Regions from separate parts of the Chryseobacterium sp. Mn2064 genome, predicted to be linked through region 1. Evidence: riboswitches for the same ligand, from Rfam matches in the RefSeq annotation. Region 1 holds a riboswitch; the other holds the start of a gene.
What was found. Region 1 has a riboswitch for cobalamin ahead of ACL9RH_RS11345 (acyl-CoA thioesterase). Riboswitches for the same ligand answer to the same signal wherever they lie in the genome.
Positions count from the first base shown of each region.

Region 2: another riboswitch for cobalamin. It lies ahead of prpB (methylisocitrate lyase); the one in region 1 lies ahead of ACL9RH_RS11345 (acyl-CoA thioesterase).

Region 1 is NZ_JBMOUE010000002.1:935,713-943,532, forward strand. Features, by position in the region: gene ACL9RH_RS11320 (endonuclease MutS2) at 1-1,041, shown strand, start outside; gene ACL9RH_RS11325 (GEVED domain-containing protein) at 1,146-2,228, opposite strand; gene ACL9RH_RS11330 (hypothetical protein) at 2,323-2,598, shown strand; gene ACL9RH_RS11335 (ATP-binding cassette domain-containing protein) at 2,595-3,257, shown strand; gene ACL9RH_RS11340 (hypothetical protein) at 3,288-4,088, shown strand; cobalamin riboswitch at 4,123-4,302, shown strand; gene ACL9RH_RS11345 (acyl-CoA thioesterase) at 4,418-4,801, shown strand; gene ACL9RH_RS11350 (HD domain-containing protein) at 4,995-5,585, opposite strand; gene ACL9RH_RS11355 (XAC2610-related protein) at 5,587-6,285, opposite strand; gene ACL9RH_RS11360 (PadR family transcriptional regulator) at 6,700-7,029, shown strand; gene ACL9RH_RS11365 (PspC domain-containing protein) at 7,041-7,820, shown strand, end outside.
Region 2 is NZ_JBMOUE010000001.1:750,233-758,052, forward strand. Features, by position in the region: gene ACL9RH_RS03225 (mannitol dehydrogenase family protein) at 1-791, shown strand, start outside; gene ACL9RH_RS03230 (MFS transporter) at 801-2,147, shown strand; gene ACL9RH_RS03235 (hypothetical protein) at 2,174-2,905, shown strand; gene ACL9RH_RS03240 (carbohydrate kinase family protein) at 3,065-3,985, shown strand; gene ACL9RH_RS03245 (hypothetical protein) at 4,198-4,431, shown strand; cobalamin riboswitch at 4,788-4,980, shown strand; gene prpB (methylisocitrate lyase) at 5,431-6,327, shown strand; gene prpC (bifunctional 2-methylcitrate synthase/citrate synthase) at 6,329-7,483, shown strand; gene ACL9RH_RS03260 (bifunctional 2-methylcitrate dehydratase/aconitate hydratase) at 7,563-7,820, shown strand, end outside.

The DNA of each region.
Region 1 (7,820 bases):
CCAAAATCTGAGATGTTTTTCTTTGAGAAGATCATGACCGATATCGGTGATAATCAATCCATTGAAAACCATTTATCCACCTATTCATCAAGATTGAAGAAAATGTCAGGAATTATCCGTGAGGCAGATTCTGACACGCTCTTACTGATTGATGAATTTGGAACAGGTTCTGATCCTGAATTGGGAGGTGCTTTGGCGGAAAGCTTCATGGAGTTTTTCTATGACAAAAAGAGTTTTGCCATTATTACCACTCACTACACCAATATAAAACTGGTTATAGAGCAGCTTCCTAATGCCCAAAATGCGGCTATGCTTTTCAATGAGGAAACGCTGGAACCCATGTACAAGCTGGAAGTAGGACAAGCAGGAAGTTCCTTTACTTTTGAAGTGGCGGAAAAGAACAAAATTCCAAGATTTATTATCCATTCTGCGAAGAAAAAAGTAGAGCATGATATTGTGAATCTGGATAAAACCATTGTAAAACTGCAACAGGAAAAGTTTGAAGTTGAAAAACTGAAATCTGATCTTGCCGAAAGAAAAGAATCTGTAGAAGATAAGCGTGATAACCTTCAGAAACTGAATGATCAGCTTCAGCAAAAGCTTTTCAATTTCCAGAAACTGTATGAAGAGGAACATCGCAAACTTCAGTTTGGAAACAAAATTGAGGCTTTCATAGACAGCTATACCAAAGGAAAATCCAGAAAGGACGTTGTGAAAGACTTTGTAAAACTTCTGGAACAGGAAAAATTCAGAAAAATTGGAGCTGACAAAGATGAATCCAAACGCCTTCAGGTGGTTAAAAGAAAGATCACTCAACAGCTGAAAAAAGAGGAAGTCATCGAAAAAATTGCAGAAACCAATGAAAAACTGGAAGAGCAACGCAAAACAGACCGTGCGATCTGGATGAAAGTAGGGCAGCGCGTTCGTATTACAGGAAGCACCAGTGTAGGAACGATTGAAAAAATCTCCAGAAACAAGGTGATTGTGAACTACGGAACTTTCAAAACGACCATTGATTCGGATGAGTTAGAAAGAATTTAACACATTGAAAAAAATCAATTAAAATTGATTCGCAAATAGGAAGAGAGTACCTTATAAGTACTCTCTTTTTTTATCATTTAGGTAACATAAATATTAGACGTCTCTTATTTTTTAATAAATTTCAAACGGGTTGTATTCTCCTTATTCTTTAACTGAATATAATAAATCCCTTTAGATAAGTGCTGCAGATTTACCTGATGGTTTGAAACTTTCCCCTCACCTACTTTCTGGCCAACTGCATTGTAAATTTCGAAATTCACAGCATCTGAGATTCCTGAAATATTTAAAACGTCTGAAGCCGGATTAGGATAAATTTCCGGCTGATGAAATTTTCCAGGCTCTTGTACTGCAAGAAGGGGATCTAAAAAATCTACTCCATAATCTTCGACTTCTCCATAGGTAAAGGTGCCACAAGCACTACCTGGCAAAGTTTGACTGGAAATGACACGCATTACAACACCACATCCGCCAATAACCGAACTGGGTAATATCGGATAGCCGGGAACAGAAAATACAGACTGAGAGGTTTGCGTAACGTTATTGGCAATCATCATTCTTTCACTGGATTCAAAAACACCGTTTCCGTTAAAATCAATCCACGCTGTTACAGTGGTTGTACCCGGAGTTCCTATCCATGTATGAGTTACAGAAATATTATTTCCCATACTTCCTACGTTCAATTTTATCCTACGGTTGGGATCGGTTCTGTAATCTGTATAATTGGACGCTCCGGAATTACTTACCATAGGATTCGAAATTCCCGTTGAGTTTACTGTAACATTTGAAATATGCAACAACCCCGAATCTGTAAATGCAGCACTGCAATAATTGAGTGAAGTATAGAAAGTAACAGAAGATGACATATCTCCAGAAGCGTTATCCATTACCTGTACCATGTAAGCTGTACAAGCTTGAAGATTGGTAAGATCAAAACTGTTGGCATTCATTACTGGTATAGAGAGCCATGAACCCGCACTAACAGGTTTAATTCTTATGGTAAAATTTGAAGAACCGGGAATAGGATCCCAGCTTACCTTTGCTGAAGTCGTGGTGATATTAGAAACCAATACATTAGTGGGAACAATAAATACATTTTTGATCATTATTGTTTCCTCAACATTTTTAGATTGATACGTAGAAATAGCTCCCAATAAAAGCAAGGAACCCAAAAGTAGTTTTTTGGTCATAATTATTAGTTTAAAAAAAATTGATAAAAAATAGCATAAATTCCTATAACAATAGTTTATTTTTATTAAATATTTTAATTATTCCATTCAAAACATGAAACAGCTTACCATCCTTTGGATTTTTTATAAAAAACTTATCATTCCCTCTGTTCTTTTTTCTTTGCTATTTTCATTGCTGTCTCCTTTTAAAGTAGAAACTTTTGGACTGAGTTTTCTTTTACTTCTTCCAATGCTTCATTATTTTATATATGAAGTAAGGCTTAAAAATGAGTATCTGTTCTACTATCATTTTGGATTTTCAAAATTGTTTCTTTGGGGATTTACTTTATCTTTCAGTCTAATCGTAAAAACTATAATGGCATTTGTATGAGCAGACTCCATATTGACAGTATTACCAAATCTTTCAATGATCAAAAAATACTGCAGGATATCTATCTAGAGTGTAAAGTTGGAAATATAGCCGGTATACTGGGAAGAAACGGTTCCGGAAAATCTACTCTTCTTAAAATTATTTCCGGCGTTCTTGGAAGTGATACCCAGTTTATAAAATGGAATGATCAGGTATTGAGAAATATCTCCGACCGAAAAAACAGAATTGCTTATCTGCCACAACATTCTTTTCTACCTAAAAGTGAAAAATTAACAAAACTGATTCATCTTTTCTGTAACCGGGAATATGCGGATCAACTTCTGCATTCTCAACTTCTTTCACCATTTCTGAATGAAAAACCCAGAAATTTGTCTTCCGGAGAACTGAGAATGATCGAAGTAATGCTTCTCACCTATTCCCAAGCTGATTTTGTATTGCTGGATGAGCCCTTTAACAGTCTTTCTCCCAAGATTATTGATGAATTAAAAGCGATCATCCGTTCACAGGCAAAAAACAAAGGATTCATTATCTCTGATCATCATTATCAGGATGTGGTAGATATCGCGGATAAAATATATCTGCTTTCTAGTGGATATTTAAAGCCCATACAAAACTTACAGGAACTCCGTCAATATAATTATCTTCCGAACAGCATTTAATTTATATATTTGAAGGATCAAAAAATTTTCATGATGACTTTCATAAACAAAGCATTTTATCTGTCCGCTTTCAGTATTTTTTCTTTAGCTTTTGTTAAAGGCCAGAATAAAGTTCCTTTTGGAGTGGTAAAAGCAGAAGAAGGATATGCCAATGTACGTGTACATAAGGATAATTACAGAAAAATCGTAGATAAGATCCGTATGCGTAAAGGAGATGTTTTTGTTTATGTAAAACCAGCTCCCGGAGAAACAGAATGGATCTGGATCAAATATCCTGAAAAGCAGGATGACGATAAACCTTTTGTACGTTATGAAACTCTTGATAAAGAAGGAATGGTAAATAAAGAGCGTATTGCTTATATTGATCAGCTTCCTGCTTATACTCCTTCCAAATCTAAAAACGGAAGGTCACTTATTTTCACAGACAATTCTGACCCGAAGATCCCAACAGCTCAAAGAAGCAAAGTCGTTATTGACGTCTACCCTTCCAACGCCGGATATCGTAAAAAGGAAAAAGATGCTGAAGGAAAACTTCTTACTATTGATAAAGTAAAACCATGGGGAATTGGCAATGATCTTCCTGAAGGGATGACGGAAATCAAATCTATCAGAGTACAGCAACCGGGAAGAGGTTCTGTCTTTGTAAGAGAAGCCATTAAAAATATGTTCCAGCCTACAATGGATTTTGAGAATGTTGGGGTAACAGCTCTTGATAATGATAACATTTTTCTTTACATGATCAATGGTACAGGAGAGAACAGATACACAACTCTTTGGACCATCAAAAAAGGAAGAGTAATCAGTCAGATTATTTATCATAATCCGGAATAAATTCATTATTTTTGCACCCGAAAAAGTGTAACGCTTATTCATCATAGAAATTGGTTTTGCCTAACCGCAAATTAAAAGGGAACCGTGTGAAAATCACGGACTGTCGCGCAACTGTAAGTAACTGTAATCTTTATCAAAGATCCACTGTGCGGGGCATGGGAAGGAGATAAAAGATGTTACAAGTCAGGAGACCTGCCTATTTCTTAAACAAAAAACTTTCGCGATCTGAAGTTTGTTGATCTGATGGATTGTTTCAGGGATTTCTAAGATTCCTGTCATTATTCTGTTGTTTTGATACAATTTCATTTCGCTTTAATTAATAATGAAATATGACGACAGAAGAAAGAATTGAAACATCCGAAACAAGAATCTTTAAAGCGGTTTTTCCTAACACAACCAACCATTATGATACTCTTTTCGGAGGTACAGCAATGCAGCTGATGGATGAAGTTGCCTTCATCACAGCTACCCGTTTTGCAAGAAAAAGAGTGGTAACGGTAAGCAGCGACAAGATCGATTTTAAAAAGCCGATTCCTGCTGGAACTATTGTAGAGCTGATCGGAAAAGTTTCTTACGTTGGAAAAACCAGTATGAAAGTTAATGTGGAAATTTTTACAGAACAAATGTATTCTTATGAAAGAGAGAAAGCAATTGTAGGAGATTTCACTTTCGTAGCTATTGACGAATTCAAAAAACCAATCCAAATACTATAAATTTGATTTTTTTGCCATAATTATTCCAGAAGTTGACAGTTTTCTCTACGGTTTCCAGAGTACAGCTTTAGATTTCCAGAATTTTTATGGCATTTGGTTTTTGATTAATTCTTTTATCAAATTGAAGAATTATTCTATATATTTTGTATAAAAAAACACTGCCCAGATACTGAGCAATGTTTATATATAATTCTTATTTCGCCACTTTTTCCGTTTCCAGACTTCTGGCCAACAATACATCAAAAGCTTCTCCCATTTCATCAGATGCTCTTTTGATTGCGTTTTCAAGCATATTTCTGATTTGTTTTTCTGTAACTCCAGCTTCTGTCCAGCTTTTTCCCGAAGTATGAGAATTTAGGATAAACGGCATAATTCTGTCGATAGAACATGCAAATATGGCATCAGTAGTTTTTTCTTCTTCAAATTCAAGCCATAAATTGAAAAAATCTGTTCGCAACGGCTCATCAAGGATTCCGAAAATCTTCTGTGCAGAAATTTTTTCCCTTTCGAATTTACCTACCATTGCTTTTTCGTCAAAAAGGAAAGTATCACCGGCTTCTATTTCTACCAGATCGTGGATTGAAAGCATTCTTATTACTCTCAACAGATCGATATTTTCTCTGTTTTTGGCATACGGATAAAGGATTTGCGCCAAAATAACAATCTGCCAGGAATGTTCTGCAGTGTTTTCTCTTCTGGAGTCGTCGGCATTATAATTTCTTCGCTGTACATTCTTCAAAGCATCTACTGCCAGAATAAAATCAATCTCTTTCTGAATCTTCATCTTACTTTTCTTTATTATATTCTTCTAATGAGTATACCTTCTTTCTGGTTACCCATTTATCTTTTATTTTTTCTTTGATGGTTACTTTTACCCGATCTTCTTCCGTTTTGTCTTCTTCTTTTACCAGAACCTTATCCAGTCCTTTATTAGGAATAACGGTATATTCTATGGTAAAAATATTGCAGCATCCCGATTTTCCGTAAGAAATGAGGCGTTTGCGTTGAGAATCTACATCAAACATATCCAAAGCATTGGAGGCTAATTCTGTAAGCTCTTTACTTTTTACAAAACTTAACTGGGTACTATTGAACACATATACATCATAAGACGCACCGTTATAGTTTCCTCTATTGCCGTTTCGTATTGCGATATCTTCGGTACCGTCAAAATTAAAATCATTGATGACAATAGGACTTTCTTCCTTCGTTAATGAATTCATTTTTCCCGATAAGAGTTTTCTGTTCTCAGCGAGATAAACAATCAAATCATCAGAAGTAAATGTCTGAACTTTGGTGTTCTTATTATCAAATAATTCTACGGTTCCTTTGCCGCCACAACGTCCATCCATGCAATCTTCTATCTGAACAACGGCACTGTAATTCTTGGAGGCATCTTTAATTTCAAACTGATATTGCGCAAAACACAGGGGGCCCAGAAGCATAAAAGCTGAAAAATGCCTATACTTATTTAAAATATTCATAGTAATAGTAAATGATTTAGGTGTTTTTTAATTGACAACAAAAATACGAATCATAATAAGGATCACAAAATGCTATGGAAGTAATTGATATTAAATCGCCGATAACGCATAATCACCTATTGAAGTATTATTTTTTTATTAAATACAATAATCTTTATGATTTTGACACCTGAAATAGAATTAAAATTTAAAAGAATGGAAGGTTTTTCATATTTCTCAAGATCCTTTAAAAATCTTAGTAAAATTTATAATACTGATTATCAAATATTTAAATAAGTTATTTTTAAAATTACACTACTTTGTATTGCATAATACCATTTTATTTACATATCTTTGTAATGTAAAATTAGAATAGGCTCAACTAGCTAGGAGCATTTTTCTAAAAATATAACTAATTAACAAAACGTATCAAAGATGAATACTGAAAATACCAAAGCGCAAATGCGAAAAGGAATTCTGGAATTCTGTATTCTAAGTCTCATCAATAATCGCGAAATGTATGTTTCTGATCTGATTGATGAACTGAAAAAAGGAAAACTGGATGTAGTGGAAGGGACCCTCTACCCTCTTCTTACAAGGCTTAAAAACGGAGAATTTCTCTCTTACCGATGGGAAGAATCTACAGGAGGACCACCCAGAAAATACTATCAGATTACAGAAAAAGGAAAACTTTTCCTGGATGAACTTCTCAACACGTGGAACGAACTGACAGCCTCAGTAAACCAAATCACCCAACAAAATTAAAAAACAAAGCTATGAACAAGACACTCTCAATAGGACTCGCAGGTTTTTCTTTTACAATAGAAGAACACGCATATATAAAGCTCAGCGATTACCTGAATGCTCTGAGAAGCTCACTGGAAGCTTCTGAAGCAGATGAGGTAATGCATGACATAGAAATAAGAATGGTGGAGATCTTCAGAGATTCTCTGGGAAAACGTGAAGTGATTAACGATACCGATGTAGAAAAGGTAATTGCACAGATCGGAAGCCCTGAGAAAATCGAAGAACAGGAAGAGGCTTATTTTTCTGAAAAAACAACAAACAGAAGCAGCAATTCCCATAACGAGTATACAGACAAAAAACAACTGTTCCGTGATCCTGAAAAGCAAAAAATTGCAGGAGTATGTGCCGGGCTGGCTCAGTATGTAGGAATGGATATCACAGGGATGAGAGCCATCTGGCTAGGGGTATTTCTGTTAGGAATTTTCACCCAGGCTATCTCTTCTTCATTAATTGGGCTTCTTTATGTTATCCTTTGGATCGTACTTCCAAAAGCGGAAACAGCAGCCGATTTTTTGAAAATGAAGGGAAAGCCTATGAACTTCGATAACCTGAAGAACGAATCTAATAAACTGGTTCAGTTTGCCAACGAATCTACTCAGAGAGTTGGAGAAATCTACACCGAAAACAAACCATACATCAACAATGCCGGGAGCGGAATCTGGAATGTATTCAAATATGTAGTAGGTGTATTATTTGTACTGGCAGCTGTAGGAAGTATTATTGGAATCTTCGTGATCTTCGGACTGTTC
Region 2 (7,820 bases), on a different contig from region 1:
GTATGGTTGACCGAATTACTCCTTCCACAACCCCTGAAGATATTGTTCGACTGAACCAGAATAGCGGAGCCAATGATCTCGCGCCCGTTTACTGTGAAGATTTTGCACAATGGGTAATAGAAGACAATTTTATAGCCGGAAGACCTGCCTGGGAAAGAGTAGGAGTAGAGTTTACCGATGATGTGACCGCTTTTGAGAATATGAAGCTAAGCCTTTTAAATGCATCGCACACCCTGTTGTCTTATCCTTCTTTTTTGATGGGATACCGAAAAGTAGATCAAGCTATGGAAAATCGTGATATCGTAAAATTTATCCGCGATTTTATGGATGTCGATATTACTCCTTTTGTTCCTGCGCCAAAGAATACAAATCTTGAAGAATATAAAACAACTCTTATTGAGAGATTCTCCAATCATAGTGTGAGCGATCAGGTAAGCCGTTTATGTTTTGATGGAATTTCAAAATTTCCGGTTTATATTATTCCTAATCTGGATAAAATGATCAAAGCTGATGCAGACCTTACCAGACCTGCTTTTCTGATCGCTTCTTACAGACATTATCTGAAATATAAGACGGATGATAACGGTCATTCTTATGAAACAGCAGAACCATGGCTTACTGCAGATGATGAAACTTTGATCTACAATGATGAACCCCTTGATTTCCTGAAATTATCAGCTTTTAAAGGGACAGATCTTGGAGCTTCACAACAGTTTGTGGATCTGTACATTCGATTGGTAAGCCAGATCAAAAACGAGGGAAGTGCTTCTGTTCTAAAATCAATACTATAATTAACTGCCATGATGATACAATCCGACTTACAGACTTCAGGAGGGAAATCGAATAATCCCGTTCTTCCTTTTGCGATAATCACCTTTATTTACTTTATTGTAGGTTTTTTAACTACGGTGAATGAACAATTGCAGGCTCCTCTGAAATTTACTTTTCTCAGCCATGCGGGAAGCCTTAAAAATACATTCACGACCATGATTACCTTCTTTTTCTTTTTGGGATATCTTCTGAATGGAACATTGGGAAGTAAATGGGTGAATGCATTCGGTTATAAAAATACCATTCTGCGAGGCTTGTTATTTATGATTTCAGGTTTGTTTATGTATCTGTCATCATCGTGGTTTGGATCACAGTTTCCCGATTTGAAATTCAGTATTAAAGATGCTGTCATTCCCTTTGGCTTTCTGATTTTTGTGGTCGGGTCGTATCTGATGGGTACTGCAGCGGCAATTATTCAGGTGGTTGTAAATCCTTATGCGGCATCGTATGAAATGAAAGGCACTCAGCCTGTTCAGCGTCTGAATATTTTAACAGCAATTAACTCGATAGGAACCACTTCAGCACCTTTTTTTGTAACTGTCGTGATGTTCAGTGGAATTTCTATAGAAAGTATTGAGATCAGACAGTTGCTGCTTCCTCTTTCAATGCTTGTCCTTTGTATTCTGGTCATTATTGTAATCACCAAAAAACTTCACCTTCCGGATATTGAAAATACAAGAGCGGTGGGCGGAGAAAAACTGGAAAGAAGCATCTGGTCATTCCGACATTTTGTACTGGGAGTTCTTGCGATTTTCTTTTATGTAGGAACAGAGGTTGCTATTGGAGCAAATATTAATCTTTACGCTTTTGAACTGATGGATTCAGGGCATCCGATCAGCTTCTTTGGAAAGACCGATATTATTATCGGAGGAGTAGACCTTGGAATTCACGCGCTGCTGTCTACATTATATTGGGGTGGATTTTTGGTAGGAAGATCTGTTTCCAGTTTCTTCAATACCATTTCTGCAAGAACACAATTGATTGTCACAACGATTTTGGCAACCATACTGGCTTTAGTTTCTATGATAACGCAGAATCTCTGGTTTCTTGTAGCAATCGGCCTTCTTCATTCTTCGATGTGGAGCTGTATCTACTCTTTATCTATCAAAGGATTGAACAAATACACGTCAAAAGCCTCCGGAATATTTATCTCTGCAGTATTTGGTGGCGCTATTTTTACCCTTATTCAGGGAGGCCTGGCAGATATTTTCGGATCATGGAGATGGACATGGTTTCTTACCGTTATCTGTGAGTTGCTGATGCTGTGTTATGCTTTGTTCGGCTCCAGAATCAGAGAAAAAGATCTTATCAACTGATAGTTATTATTTAAAAAAAACATACCATGATGAAATTAAAATTATTACCTGCTTTTTCCCTTCTTGTTGGTAATCTGTTGCTGAACGCACAGGAGATACATTCTGCTTTACAGCTTAGGAACAGTCACCTCTGGAGAGGGTTGGAGGTTTCTGCGGGATTAATATACACCGGAGATCTCCATTTGGATTCTAAAAATTTTTATGGAGGTTTTTGGGCTGGTGGCAATGTAGATGGTTCTTACAAAGAGTTCAACAACTATATTGGCTACAAAAACAAACATTTGGTGCTGGAACTTTGGGATATCTACAATTTTTCTCCTGGGGCAACGTATAATAATAAAGAATTTTTCAATTATTCTGCTGCGAAAACCGGGAGGTTCTGGGATCTGAGGTCTTATTATACCATCAGTGAGAAATTTCCTCTGATCCTGAGTTGGAATACCGTTGTTTTCGGGAGAGACAGAAACAGTAGCAATACGGAGAATAAATATTCTTCTTTTGTGTCAGGTGAATATCCTGTCTATAAAAAAGAAAATCTGGAAGTAAGGGGACGAGTTGGCTATGGATTTGCACTGAATAACAAGGGTGAAAAAAACAATTTCTTTGCAAAAGAAGCAGGGTTTAATGAAATAAGTCTTATCGTTTCAAAAAGCTTTACCATTGAAGGATATAAAATACCTATCGGAATATGGGGAATGTGGAATCCTGTAAATAATAATGCATTTCTTCAGTTTTCAGTTCAGGCCTATTCATTTTAAAAATAAAATAATTTTCATCTAACGAATTGGAAAACACAAATGATGATAAAAAAGGATACTTGGGGATATGAAGATTTTATCTTATCATTGTCAGAAAGGCGGTGTATTATCCTTGAGTATCTTTAGATTATCAAATTTTAATATATAATTTAATTAATAATGGAAGAAAAAAAACATAAGATAGTCTCTTTTGGAGAAGTTCTTTGGGATATATTTCCGGGAGAGCAGAGAAGAATTGGTGGAGCGCCTTTTAACGTGGTTTATCACCTTTTTAAAATGGGGCTGGATGTAGAGATGATCAGCAGTGTAGGTAATGATGAACTGGGCGGTGAGCTATTACAGAAAATTAATAACTGGCAAATTTCAACAGATCATATTCAGATAACGGATACACATCCTACAAGTACGGTGGTAGCTACTGTGGATGAAAATAATGATGCCCATTATGACATTATAGAAAACGTAGCTTGGGATTTTATCGAAATGACTTCAAAAGACCAAGATTTGGTAACAAATGCAGATGCTTTAGTCTTTGGAACTCTTGCTGCCCGAAATGAGAAAACAAAAAATACATTATTTGAACTGCTTGAATCGGGTACATACAATGTTTTTGATATTAATTTGAGAGAGCCTTATTATGATATCAATATTATCAACGAATTATTACACAAAACCCATCTGGCAAAATTCAATAAAGCAGAATTGAGGATGGTTCTGGATTTCCTAAATAAAGAATACCAGACCGAAGAAGACAGCATTCGGTATCTGCAGGAAAAATTCGAAATTCGGGAGATTATTATTTCTAAGGGAAGCAAAGGGGCTTTATATTGTAGGGATAATGAATTCTATCTTTATCCTACGATACCGGTTGAGGTAAAAGATACTGTAGGTAGCGGAGATTCATTCTTAGCAGGATTTCTTTCCAAAAGAATCGGAAATAAGGCATCTGCTCATGAAATCATGACTCAGGCAGTGTCGCTGGGAGCTTTTATAACTTCACAGGAAGGAGCCTGTCCGGAGTATACCTTAGAAGATTTTGTGAAGTTTAAAGATCTCTATCCTGTTGCTGCACTCAGCTGAGGTCTGCAACAAAAATTATAACAATATCGCCAGAACAGTTGAAGAAGCACTGACCATTGAGCGGCTCCGAATCGGTAAGAAAATATTTTTGTACTTTAGGCACGTATACTGTAGGATTTTTTTAGACAGAATTTCGTCTTGAAATTTCCATTACGTATCAATTTCAAAGTAAAACAAATAACCTTACGACCCAATAACCGATGGAAAGCAACATGAAAGAGCTAACCGATCAGGAGCTGATAGAAAAAGCCAAAAAAGCCAAATCCAGCAAAATAACGAATGCTGTGATCATAGGATTTATGGCTGGTATTTCTGTCTACAGTACAGTGAAAAACGGCTTTGGATTCTTTACTTTTCTCCCTGTTATTTTTCTCCCTTTTGTGATTAATTCAAAAAAAGCGGATCGGGAATTACAGGAAGAGTTAAAATCTAGAAATTTAAAATAATATATCCGCTTGTTGAAAGTTGTGACAGAAGATTCGGCCCATTGCTAAAAGCAATGGGCCGAATCTTTTTTACAGTGTAAAAACTCCCTTAGAAATTATTACTATTTGTGAATGTCAGGCATATGAAAAAATAGGCTTTTTGTTTGTGGTTGTCTGGTTTTTTTTCATCATATCCTATGAATTTAGTAACAAAAAATTAATGTTATTGTCTAAATTATAATGCTCTATTGGTGAATTATTTTTTTTTAATTTAAACATTTACAGGGGGTTATGTTAAAATAATTATTGTTTGCATAAAATCTCTTGGTCGTTTTTATAAAATAACTATATTTACCACCAAGGAGTTCTTAACACCTTCTTTATCAACCGAAAATGGTTGCACTTAGCTGTGTATTAAAAGGGAATCGTGTGCAAATCACGAACTGTCGCGCAACTGTAAGTAACATATAGGTTTTTATCAAAATAGAGGTCCACTGTATACCTGGTTATATGGGAAGGACGATAAAAACTGTTACAAGTCAGGAGACCTGCCTATTTCGAATTGACGATGCTTTCGCGGTCTGAAGCTTATAGTCAGGTATGATACGATATGGATAACAGTTTGGTAAAAATCTTTTGTTATTTTGTGAGATGAGTTTTTAGTGGAGCAGTACGCTCTTTTATTACACTGTCTTGTACCGTATTTTCCTTTCCCATATTTTTCTTCCCACACAGGCATTGTGAAGTTTATCAGGAACTTTTTATAAGGATTTATCAATGTAAAAAGTTAAAAAATGTACCCATCCGATCTTGATTATACATGCAGAAGTTATAGCCTTTACCACACTCAGGCTTATACGGGAATATTTTTATCACATTCAAAACTTCAGGAAACGGTCCAAACGCATCAGTCTTCTTCTGAGCATTTTATTTCTGTTATCAGGATATCACGTCCGGATAGCTATTGCCGTGACTATTTTTCATTAACGAACAAATTTCAACTAAACAATAAATATTAAAATGACTAAAAGTGAAAGTTTGAAGTCTCCGGGTAGTAAATTCCGGGAGGCCATGCAAAAAGAAAGTCCACTTCAGATCGTTGGAACTATCAATGCCAATCATGCATTACTCGCTCAGCAGGCTGGTTTCAATGCAATTTATCTTTCCGGCGGTGGGGTAGCTGCGGGTTCCTTAGGAATTCCGGATTTGGGAATTACGACTCTTGAAGATGTTTTAATAGATGTTCAGCGCATTACCAATGTCTGCGACTTGCCATTGATGGTAGATGTAGATACAGGATTTGGTCCTTCTGCATTTAATGTAGCCAGAACCGTAAAGTCTTTGATAAAGGCAGGAGCAGCTGCATTGCACATTGAAGACCAGGTAGGTGCAAAACGATGTGGGCACCGCCCAGGTAAAGAAGTGGTAAGCAAGGATGAAATGGTTGACAGGTTAAAAGCTGCTGCCGATGCCCGTACTGATGAAAATTTCGTTATTGGAGCCAGAACAGATGCTTTCGCTAATGAAGGTCTTGAAAAAACATTAGAAAGAGCCATTGCCTACAAAGAAGCAGGAGCAGATTTCATTTTTGCAGAAGCAGTTCCGGATTTGAGCTTTTACCAAAAATTTGTAGACGCTACAGGAATTCCGGTTTTGGCTAACATCACTGAATTCGGAATGATTAAAATGTATACCGTTGAAGAATTGAAGAATGCAGGCGTAGGATTGATTCTTTATCCGCTTTCTGCTTTCCGTGCAGCCAATAAAGCCGCTCAAAATGTATATGAACACCTCCGAAAAGACGGAACTCAAGCCAATGTATTGGATACAATGCAGACCAGAGAAGAACTCTACAAAAGCATTGGATATTATGACTATGAACAAAAATTAGATAACCTTTTTAAACAAAATTATTGATATGTCGACGAGCACTGAACCAACATTTAAACCTAAAAAAAGCGTTGCGCTTTCAGGGGTAACAGCTGGTAATACAGCACTTTGCAGCGTAGGGAAAAGTGGAAATGATCTCCATTACAGAGGATATGACATCCTGGATCTGGCAGAAAAAGCAGAATTTGAAGAAGTGGCTTACCTGTTGATATACGGTCAGTTACCAACAGCAGCACAGCTGAAAAACTATAAAGCAAAATTAAAATCTTTAAGAGGATTACCACATTCCGTAAGAAATATACTTAAAAGTATCCCTGCCGCAGCTCACCCAATGGACGTAATGCGTTCCATGGTATCCGCAATCGGAAGTATCCAGCCGGAAAAAGACGATCATAATATTGCGGGAGCCAGAGATATTGCAGACAAACTGTTGGCATCATTTGGATCAGGATTATTGTATTGGTATCACTATACCCACAATGGTAAAGAAATCGATGTAGAAACAGATGACGATACGATTGGTGGACACTTCCTACATCTGTTACACGGCAAAAAAGCACCGGATTCATGGGTAAAGGCAATGGAAATTTCTCTTAACCTTTATGCCGAGCATGAATTTAATGCTTCCACCTTTACAGCACGTGTTATTGCAGGAACGGCATCCGATTTTTATTCTTGTATCACAGGGGCAATTGGGGCTTTAAGAGGTCCAAAACACGGAGGAGCCAATGAAGTAGCCTTTGAAATCCAGAGCCGTTATCAGTCTCCTGACGAAGCAGAAGCAGATATTCGCCAACGTATTGCCAATAAAGAAGTGATTATTGGATTCGGACATCCTGTATACACTATTTCAGATCCAAGAAACGTTGTGATCAAAAAAGTAGCTAAGGAACTTTCTGAAGAAGCAGGAGACATGCTTTTGTATAATATTGCAGAAAGACTGGAAAGCGTAATGTGGGAAGAAAAGAAAATGTTCCCGAATCTTGACTGGTTCTCTGCCGTATCTTACCACTTGATGGGAGTTCCGACCCTGATGTTCACTCCTTTATTTGTGATCTCAAGAGTTACAGGATGGAGTGCCCACATCATAGAACAGAGACAGGATGGTAAAATCATCCGTCCAAGTGCCAATTATACAGGCCCAGAAAACAAAGAATTTGTATCCATCAACGACAGAAAATAATAAAATCCTGAAAATTTGAAAGCTGTTTTCAATTTTCACATACTATTTTCAATTAATAAAAATTTTCAACGATAAAAAAATGAGTTCACACATTTCAAACGAAAGACCACAACCGGACAAAGTATTAGTAGGCATTGCAGATTATGTATTAAACTATGAAATTAAAAACGATTTAGCCTGGAAGACCGCTCACTACTGTCTTTTAGATACAATCGGGTGTGGTTTGGAGGCATTAACGTACCCTGCCTGTACAAAATTGTTAGGCCCTGTAGTGAAAGGTACGGTAGTTCCAAACGGAGCAAAAGTTCCTGGTACACAATTTCAGTTGGATCCTATT